Regions from separate parts of the Pseudomonas svalbardensis genome, predicted to be linked through region 1. Evidence: predicted binding sites of a transcription regulator. Region 1 holds the regulator's gene; the other holds the start of a gene.

What was found. The regulator sigma-54, encoded in region 1, starts transcription at its own class of promoters, with help from an activator protein. The targets are predictions, from matches to a motif close to ANTGGCATNNANNTTGCTNT.
Region 2: a site for sigma-54 is predicted at 2,738-2,757, ahead of flgB (flagellar basal body rod protein FlgB). Genes of this name have one in related genera too.

What each region holds. Positions count from the first base shown of each region.
Region 1 is NZ_CP125619.1:1,008,842-1,013,957, reverse strand. Features, by position in the region: gene QFX16_RS04395 (KpsF/GutQ family sugar-phosphate isomerase) at 1-330, shown strand, start outside; gene QFX16_RS04390 (KdsC family phosphatase) at 330-854, shown strand; gene lptC (LPS export ABC transporter periplasmic protein LptC) at 862-1,434, shown strand; gene lptA (lipopolysaccharide transport periplasmic protein LptA) at 1,421-1,969, shown strand; gene lptB (LPS export ABC transporter ATP-binding protein) at 1,969-2,694, shown strand; gene QFX16_RS04370 (RNA polymerase factor sigma-54) at 2,879-4,372, shown strand; gene hpf (ribosome hibernation-promoting factor, HPF/YfiA family) at 4,446-4,754, shown strand; gene ptsN (PTS IIA-like nitrogen regulatory protein PtsN) at 4,767-5,116, shown strand, end outside.
Region 2 is NZ_CP125619.1:4,750,071-4,755,186, forward strand. Features, by position in the region: gene flgE (flagellar hook protein FlgE) at 1-1,072, opposite strand, end outside; gene flgD (flagellar hook assembly protein FlgD) at 1,104-1,826, opposite strand; gene flgC (flagellar basal body rod protein FlgC) at 1,842-2,285, opposite strand; gene flgB (flagellar basal body rod protein FlgB) at 2,289-2,696, opposite strand; gene cheR (protein-glutamate O-methyltransferase CheR) at 2,995-3,822, opposite strand; gene QFX16_RS21965 (chemotaxis protein CheV) at 3,869-4,801, opposite strand; gene flgA (flagellar basal body P-ring formation chaperone FlgA) at 4,884-5,116, shown strand, end outside.

The sequences.
Region 1 (5,116 bases):
CGTGGCACGCTACTCAAGGACGCCTTGATGGAAATGACCCGCAAGGGCCTGGGCATGACCGCGATTGTGGAGCCCGATGGCAAACTCGCCGGGATCTTCACCGACGGCGATTTGCGTCGCACTCTGGACCGCACCATCGATATCCATCACGCGACCATCGACGAGGTCATGACCGTTCACGGCAAGACCGCCCGTCCCGAGATGCTCGCGGCCGAGGCTCTGAAAATCATGGAAGACCATCGAATCAACGCGCTGGTGGTGGTGGACAAGGAGGACCGTCCGATCGGCGCCTTCAACCTGTCCGATCTGCTGCGCGCAGGAGTAATGTGATGAGCACCGACCTGCTGCAACGCGGCAAGAACATCAAACTGGCGGTTTTTGACGTCGATGGCGTACTGACCGACGGACGCCTGTACTTCCTCGAAGACGGCAGCGAATTCAAGACGTTCAACACCCTCGACGGCCAAGGCATCAAGATGTTGATGGCAGCCGGCGTGCAGACCGCTATCATCAGCGGCCGCAAGACCCCGGTGGTCGAACGACGAGCGAAGAACCTCGGCATTCCACACGTGTACCAGGGGCGCGAAGACAAACTGGTGGTACTCGACGAGCTTCTTGCCCAACTCAACCTAAGCTATGAGCAAGTCGCCTATCTCGGCGACGACCTGCCGGACCTGCCGGTGATTCGCCGCGTCGGCCTTGGCATGGCGGTGGCAAACGCTGCCAGTTTCGTCCGTGAACACGCCCACGGCATCACCCAGGCCCGCGGTGGCGAGGGTGCCGCTCGCGAATTCTGCGAATTGATCCTGCGCGCGCAGGGCCGCCTTGATGCGGCAAACGCCGCGTACCTGTGAGCCAACTATGCTGAGCAAAAAGATTCGCAAATTCCTGGTGTTTGGCTGCATCGCAGCGATATTCGCGGCGGTCGGCTACTGGAACATCAGCCCGGAACGCTTCCTCGACCAGCCGGTGGCAAAGATCGATGAAACCGCGATCGACTATTACGCGATCAAAGCCCACAGCGTGCAGTACCTGCCTGACGGCAAACTGCAATACGAAATGACGTCCGACAAGGTTGAACACCTGAAAGCCACCGAAGTGACGCTGTTGACCAATCCCGACCTGAACATGTTCCGCGGCACCGAGTTTCCGTGGCATATCCAGAGCGAGCACGGCGAAGTGAATTCCGACGGAACTCAGGTCGAACTGATTGACTCGGTGCGCATCACGCGCTTCGACGAGAAAAACCGCAAGACCCTGATTACCACCACCCGCATGACAGTGTTCCCGCATCAGCAATATGCGCAGACCGAGCAACCCGTTAGAATCGACGGCGCTGGTGGTGTGTCGACTGGCAAGGGAATGAAAGCGTATTTGAAAGAAAGCAGGATACACCTGCTATCGAACGTAAGAGGACAGTATGAGGCTCGTTAAAACCCTCCCTATTTTGCTCGGTCTGAGCGCAGCACTGGGAAGCGTGAGCGCCTGGGCTCTGCCGAACGATCAAGAGCAGCCTATCCGCATCCAGGCCGACGATGCCCAACTGGACGACAAGAATGGTATTGCCACCTATAAAGGTGACGTGATCATTACCCAGGGCTCGATGATTGTTAAAGGCAATACTGTAACCATCACCCGCACCCCGGCCGGCGACATCGACGTGGTGACTTCGGTGGGCAATCTGGCCTACTTCGAGCAGATGCAGACGGCTGGCGACACCAAGCCGGTTCAGGGCTACGGAGTGACCATCCAGTACCACGCCTCGCAAAACCGCGTCGTATTGATCGATCGTGCCAAAGTCATCGACAAGGACAACAACGTCACCCAAGGCGAGAAAATCGTCTACGACACGGTTAAAAAGCTTGCGAGCGCCGGTCGCGCGACGGGCAACAAGGTCACCGAGTCGCGTCCGCGCATCGACATGGTGATCCAGCCGAAGAAGAAAACCGACGAGCAAAAGGCCCAGTAATGGCAACTCTGAAAGCTCAGCATCTGGCCAAGAGCTACAAGAGCCGCCAGGTCGTGCGTGACGTCAGCCTGTCGATCGACAGCGGTCAGATCGTCGGCCTGCTGGGTCCCAACGGCGCCGGCAAGACCACCTGCTTTTACATGATTGTCGGCCTGGTACAGGCCGACCAGGGCCGCGTACTGATTGACGACCTGGATGTCAGCCACCAGCCCATGCACGGTCGTGCGAAGGCCGGTATCGGCTATCTTCCGCAAGAAGCCTCGATCTTCCGCAAACTCTCGGTAGCCGACAACATCATGGCGATCCTCGAGACCCGCAAGGAACTCGACAAGGCCGGTCGTCGCAAAGAGCTGGAAAGCCTGCTGCAGGAATTCCATATCAGCCACATCCGCGACAACCTCGGGATGAGTCTGTCCGGTGGTGAACGCCGCCGCGTGGAAATCGCCCGGGCACTCGCTACCAACCCGAAATTCATCCTGCTCGACGAACCATTCGCCGGCGTGGACCCGATTTCGGTGGGCGATATCAAACAGATCATCTATCACCTCAAGGCCAAGGGCATTGGCGTGCTGATCACTGACCACAACGTCCGTGAAACCCTGGATATCTGCGAAACCGCCTACATCGTCAACGATGGCCAACTGATCGCCGAAGGTGACTCTGCCACCATCCTGGCCAACGACCTGGTCAAGGAAGTGTATCTGGGCCATGAGTTCCGCCTGTAAGCACTGAGGTGTCTGGCTGGTTGCTCGGGCGCTTGTCTCGATAAAAAATCAACATTTTTTTATTGTTACAGCGCTCTAGGCAAACGCTGCAGTTTCGGGCATATAATTTGCTTATGTTTGGCGCTCCGGCGCCCTGTAGTGGATGGCGCATGTGCGCCGGCGAATAAGGTGTTAAGCCCCTGCCATGAAACCATCGCTAGTCTTGAGAATGGGCCAGCAGCTGACGATGACACCGCAGCTGCAACAGGCCATCCGCCTGCTCCAATTGTCGACCCTGGACCTGCAACAGGAAATCCAGGAGGCCCTGGAGTCCAATCCGATGCTCGAACGCCAGGAAGAAGGCGACGACTTCGATAACGCCGACCCCTTGGCCGACAAAGCCGAACAGCCACCCAACGCCGATGTTTCGGAACCCTCCTACCAGGAAACCGCTCCGACGGTGGACAACCTCGAGGAAGGCGACTGGAACGAGCGGATTCCCAACGAACTGCCCGTCGACACCGCGTGGGAAGACGTCTACCAGACCAGCGCCAGCAGCCTGCCGAGTAACGATGACGACGAGTGGGATTTCACCACCCGTACATCGGCCGGCGAAAGCCTGCAAAGCCACTTGCTGTGGCAACTGAACCTGGCACCGATGTCCGACACTGATCGCCTGATTGCCGTGACCCTGATCGACTGCATCAACAATCAGGGTTACCTGGACGAAACTCTCGAGGAGATTCTCGAAGCCTTCGATCCGGAACTGGACATCGAACTGGACGAAATCGAAGCCGTCCTGCACCGCATCCAGCAATTCGAACCCGCTGGCATCGGCGCCCGTAATCTGGGCGAATGCCTGCTGCTGCAATTGCGTCAGTTGTCCGCCAAGACGCCTTGGCTGGTCGAGGCCAAACGCCTGGTCACCGATTACATCGACCTGCTCGGCAGCCGCGACTACAGCCAGCTGATGCGTCGCATGAAGCTCAAGGAAGATGAACTGCGCCAAGTGATTGAATTGGTCCAGAGCCTCAACCCGCGCCCAGGCTCGCAAATCGAGTCCAGCGAAGCCGAATACGTCGTTCCCGACGTGATCGTACGCAAGGACAACGAGCGCTGGCTGGTGGAACTGAACCAGGAATCCGTGCCGCGCCTGCGGGTCAATGCTCAATACGCCGGTTTCGTGCGCCGCGCCGACACCAGCGCCGACAACACCTTCATGCGCAATCAGTTGCAAGAGGCCCGCTGGTTCATCAAGAGCCTGCAAAGCCGCAACGAAACCCTGATGAAAGTAGCCACTCAGATCGTCGAGCATCAGCGCGGTTTTCTTGAATACGGCGACGAAGCCATGAAACCGCTGGTCCTGCATGACATCGCCGAAGCGGTGGGCATGCACGAGTCGACGATTTCTCGGGTGACCACGCAAAAGTTCATGCATACCCCTCGGGGTATATATGAACTGAAATACTTTTTCTCGAGCCACGTCAGCACCTCAGAGGGCGGTGAATGCTCGTCCACGGCGATCCGCGCGATCATCAAAAAACTGGTTGCCGCGGAAAATCAGAAAAAGCCGTTGAGTGACAGCAAGATCGCTGGTTTACTGGAGGCACAAGGCATTCAGGTGGCTCGCCGCACCGTCGCCAAGTACCGCGAATCCCTCGGGATCGCGCCTTCGAGCGAACGCAAGCGGTTGATGTAGAGCCACGCCACAGCGTTCCAGTGGCAGGCATTTCTGCCTGCCGCTTTATGCACTGGCAACGAAGGAGAGCTGTATGCAAGTCAACATCAGTGGACACCAACTGGAAGTGACCGAACCTCTTCGCACCTACATCGGCGAAAAACTCGAACGATTAGAGAGGCATTTCGACAAGATCACCAACGTGCAAGTCACGATGACGGTCGAAAAGCTCAAGCAGAAAATCGAAGCCACGCTGCATATTCCCGGCAATGAAGTGGTCGCAAACGCGGAGCATACCGATATGTACGCGGCGATCGACGCACTGACCGACAAGCTGGATAAACAACTCAAAAAGCATAAGGAAAAGACCCAAAGCCTCCTCCAGGGCGCGACCGGTCGTTAACACTCCCAACCCATGATCCGACTTGAAAGCATCCTGACCCCCGGCCGTTCCCTCGTGAACGTGCCGGGCGGCAGTAAAAAGAAAGCCCTCGAGCAAATTGCCAACCTTATCCACAAAGAAGTGCCGGATCTGGAGATGCAAGATGTCTTCGAGGCTCTGATTGCCCGTGAAAAACTTGGCTCAACCGGTTTTGGCAACGGCATCGCCATTCCCCACTGCCGCCTGAAGGGCTGCACCTCGCCCATCAGTGCCCTGATGCACCTTGATGCACCCATCGATTTCGACGCCATCGACGGCGCCCCGGTTGACCTGCTGTTCGTTCTGCTGGTCCCGGAAGCCGCTACCGATGCGCACCTGGAGTT
Region 2 (5,116 bases), 2.6 Mb from region 1:
CTTGTTCGTTGGTGAAGCTGGCGAGCGAGATCTGGCCGATGGCCTTGGTCTGGCTGTTGCTGAAGTTGGCCAGCATGATACCGCTGGTGTCGATGGTCAGGTTGGTGATCTGGCCGGTGGCGTAGCCGTTCTGCGAAGGAATCGAACGCGCGGTGTCAGCGTTGTACTGCGTGGTTTTGTCCATGGAGACCGTAACGACGCCGGAGGCAGCGCCGTTGGCTGTCCACACGCCATTGGTCACGGTACCCGGAATCCAGCCCGTAACCTTCAGGTCAGGACTGACAATCGGCGTAGGGGTGGCAGGAGTGGTGACGGAAACCAGTTTGCCTGACGAATCGAACGCCATGGTCGAAGCGACCGGAAGGGAAGCGGCAAGAGTAGGATCGCTGCCATCCGGGTTGCGACCCTCGATCAGGGTGTAGGTCTTCCAGGTGTTGTCACCCGTCTTGACCATGTATTGGTCCATGACGTGCTTGTTACCCTGGGTATCGTAAATGGGGGTACTGAACTGCTTGGTGAAGGACGCTTCCTTGGACGGGTCAAACGGATTGGTAGTCTGGTTGATGATGGGAGCTGTGGAGTTCAGGTTGATCGTCGACGAAACCGTGGAGGTGTTTTTTGGCGCCAGGTTCGAAGTATCGACGCGCAGGTCAGTCAACACGCCATTGAGGATCTTGCCATTGGCATCCACGCCATAACCCTGCAGACGCGCAGAGCCATCGCTATTGGTGACGTAACCGTCCTTGTCGACCTTGAACGTACCGGCACGGGTGTAGGACATCGAACCATTCTCGCTCAGCACGAAGAAGCCGGAACCGTTGATGCCCATGTCCAGCACGTTGCCGGTGTTGTTGACGTCGCCCTGGGTGAACTGCTGGGAAACGTTGGCCAGGCGCACGCCGTTACCGATGGTTTTGCTGCCGGAACCCAGCTTGGTAGCCGAGTACACGTCTTCGAATTCCGCACGGGACGATTTGAAACCGGTGGTCGCGACGTTGGCGATGTTGTTGCCGGTCACGTCCAGTTGTTTGTTGGCTGCATAGAGACCGCTAAGGCCGATATTGAAAGACATATTCCACTCCTTTGTGCCGTGTTAGTCGGCTCTACATACCAATGGTTTGCACTTTGGACAGGGCGATGCTGCCCAGCCCGGCCAGGTTGAGCATCAACTCACCGCCGGTCTGGCTGATGGTCACGCTGTTGACCGTTGCCGGCAGGTACGTCACCAGCGAGGTCGCCTTGCCGTCGTAGGTCGCCGTAGCGCCGAAGGTATAGGTACCCGCCTTGGCCACTTCGCCTGCGTCGTTTTTGCCGTCCCAGATGAAAGTGGAAGTACCGGCTTTCTGGCTGCCCAGATCGATGGTGCGGACAACCTTGCCATCGGCATCGGTGATCTTGACCTTGACCGGGTCCACCGACGCCGGTACGGCCATGGTGCCGGTGAAACTCTTGGAGGTATCGACCACCGACTTGTCGGCCGGTGCAATAACCGAGCGCCCGACCAGCGACGACGCCTGCAACGCCTGGGACGAGTTGTAATTACTCGCCAGGCCACTGACGGTGTCGTTGAGCGTGGTGATGCCTTCCAGGCTACTGAACTGGGCCAACTGGGCGACGAACTCGCCGTTGTCCTGCGGTTCCAGCGGATTCTGGTTTTTCAGCTGCGTTACCAGCAACTGCATGAACGCATCCTTGCCCAGGGCCTTTTTGCCGGTGGCGCTGTTCGTTGCCGCCGCCAGGCCGTCGGCACTGGTGTTGGTCTTGATCGAGGAGTTGGCCAGGATGTCCTTGAGGCTAATGCCACTGGTGGTATCGGTAACACTCATCTGAGTCGCCCCTTATCACTGACCGAGGGTCAGGACCTTCTGCATCATGGTTTTGGCGGTGTTCATCATTTCGGCGTTGGTCTGGAACGAACGGCTCGCGGAAATCATGTCAGCCATTTCTTCCACCACGTTGACGTTCGGGTAGTAGACGTAGCCCTTGGCGTCGGCCGCCGGATGGTTCGGCTCGTAGCGCGCGTCAAGGTTGCTCTGGTCTTCGACCACGCCCAGCACTTGCACGCCTTGACCGGCCGCATCCTGGTTCTGAAACAGCGAGTCGCTGCCGCCGCTCTGGCCGCCCTGGAACATGGTGGCGAACACCGGGTGCCGTGCACGGTAGGTCTGGTCGATGCTCGACGAGACGGTCTCGGCGTTGGCGATGTTACTGGCGACGGTGTTCAAGCGAGTGGTCTGGGCACTCATGCCGCTACCGGCAATGTTGAAAACACTGGCTAGAGACATGACTTACTCTCCACGAAGGGCTGACACCAGCCCTTTGAATTTGCTGTTGAGCAGGGTGAAGCTGGCCTGGAAGTTGACCGCGTTTTCCGCGTAGTTCGACTGTTCCAGCTGAGCGTCCACGGTGTTCTGGTCGATCGACGGTTGCATCGGCGTGCGATACAGCAGCGACTCGTCGCCATTACCCAGGCCTTCGGCTTCGATATGACGGCTGTTGGTCATGTTCAAGGCGAAAGATCCGCTCTTGGTCTTCTCGTTCTGTGCGGCGAGCACTTTCGAGAAGTCCAGATCCCGAGCCTTGTAGTTTGGGGTGTCGGCGTTGGCGATGTTGTTGGCCAGGACTTCGGCACGCTGAGCGCGGAAGCCCAGGGCTTGTTCGTGGATACCGAGCGCTTTATCGAAGCTGATGCTCATGTCGGAAACCTTCGGGTGACCTGATTTTTCGTAACATGGACATAGCAAGCGTCGTGCCAATTGAAAAAATCCCGTAAACCGGGGCTTTGCGGGCAGTGGCAACGTGGCAATGCCAGAAAAGCGGCAACCGATTTCCGCCGCCTGCCGCTTTTCTGCCGCTTCACACGATCTGGAGCACACCACCTGACCCTGTGGGAGCGAGCAAGCTCGCTCCCACAGGGGATGGGCGGTGGGATTGAGCAGGCATAAAAAAACGGGAGCCCCTGAGGACTCCCGTTTTTTTGATCACGCCAACGAATCACTTCGCCTGGTAAATGATCCCCGGGCTGCACTGGACCATCTGGTAATGATCCGGCAAACCGTTCAGCGCCTCGGAAGCACCGAGGAACAGATAACCGCCTGGCTTCAACGTGCTGTGAATGCGCAACAGGATGTCCTTCTTCACCTCGGCGGAGAAGTAGATCAGCACGTTGCGGCAGAACACGATGTCGAACTTGCCGAGGCTCGCGTAGCTGTCCAGCAGGTTGAACGAGCGAAACTCCACCCGGCTCTTGATCGGTGCCTTGATTGCCCAGCGCCCCGGCCCTTTCGGGTCGAAGTAACGTTGAAGGCGCTCGGGTGACAGGCCACGGCCGATGGCCAGGCTGTCGTACTCGCCGGTCTTGCAGTTGGTCAGCATGGTGCCGGACAGGTCGGTGGCAACGATCTGCACGCCCATCTTCAACTGGCCCATGTTCACGCGCTCGAACTCATCGATCGACATCGACAGCGAATACGGTTCCTGACCCGACGAACAGGCCGCAGACCAGATCCGCAGACGCTGGCCAGGGGCGGCCTTGATCGCTGCCGGCAACACCTTGTTCTTCAAGACTTCAAACGGATAGGTGTCACGAAACCACAGGGTTTCGTTGGTGGTCATGGCATCCACCACCATCTCGCGCAAACCGCTGCGCGGCTGAGTCTGGATGCGCTGGACCAGCTCACCCAAAGACTTGATGCCTTGCTGTTCCATCAGTTTGTTGAGACGGCTCGAGACCAGGTACTGCTTGTTTTCACCGAGCAAAATGCCACAGGCTTTTTCCAGGAAGACCCGGAACTGTTCGAAATCCAAATTACCCGTAGACAAAGATGCCGCCTCTTAAATCGTATTAACCGTTAGGGGCAAAAGGCCCCTAGCTGATGTCTGCTGCTTTGATCCGGTTGACTACCCGGGATGCCAGGTCATCAGGACGGAATTTGGCAAGGAAGTCATCGGCACCGACTTTCTTGACCATCGCCTGATTGAATACACCCGACAACGAAGTATGCAGGATGATGTGAAGCTTTTGCATGCGAGGGTCGCTGCGGATCGCGGCCGTGAGGGTGTACCCGTCCATCTCCGGCATCTCGATGTCGGAAATCATCATCAGGAACTCTTCTTCCGGCTTCTTGCCCTCGTCGACCAGCTTGCGCAGGTAATCCAGCGCTTGCCGACCGTCGTTCAACGCCACCACTTCGACACCGACCGTCTGCAGGCAACGGGTCACCTGCTTGCGCGCCACCGACGAGTCATCGACCGTCAGTACTCGCAAAGACAGCGCCTTGTGCTGGGTTTCGACATCCACCACGCCAACGGAAATCGCTTCCGGGGTCGGCGCCACTTCTGCCAGCACTTTCTCGACGTCGATGATTTCGACTAACTGATTGTCGACCCGAGTCACAGCCGTCAGGTAATGATCGCGTCCCGTGCCCTTGGGTGGCGGATGAATCTCCTCCCAATTCATGTTGACGATGCGTTCCACTGACCGCACCAGGAAACCCTGGGTCTTGGTGTTGTACTCCGTGATGATCACGAAGGGATTGCTTTGATCTTTCAGCGCACCGGAACCGGTCGCCATCGCCAGATCAAGAATCGGAATGGTCGCCCCCCGAATACTCGCCACACCGCACACGACAGGACTGGATTTTGGCATCAGCGTCAGTTTGGGGCATTGCAGCACCTCCCGAACCTTGAACACGTTGATCCCATACAGCTGCTGGCCGTCGAGACGGAACAACAACAGCTCAAGGCGATTCTGCCCTACCAGTTGCGTGCGCTGGTTTACCGCATCCATTACCCCAGCCATGCACAGACTCCTACACCAACGCTTAAGTGTGTTGCGACGCGCGTTCATCACTAAACGGCACGGCGCTTGCTTTTTAACTCTTATGAACACAGAACCGACATTTTTCCGACGCCTGACATCAAACGCACGCAAATTGCTTTGCGCGGTGTCGGCCGTCTGCCTGTTCAACGCTGGCTGCCCTGCCCTTGCTGACGCGGTTACCTTGCCTGACATGCTTATCGGCGTCACTCAGGGCTTTCTTGAATTCACCGTAGAAGACTATCTGGCGACCAGTCAAACGGAAGGCCGCTACGAGATCGAGGTCAAGCAGCTCGA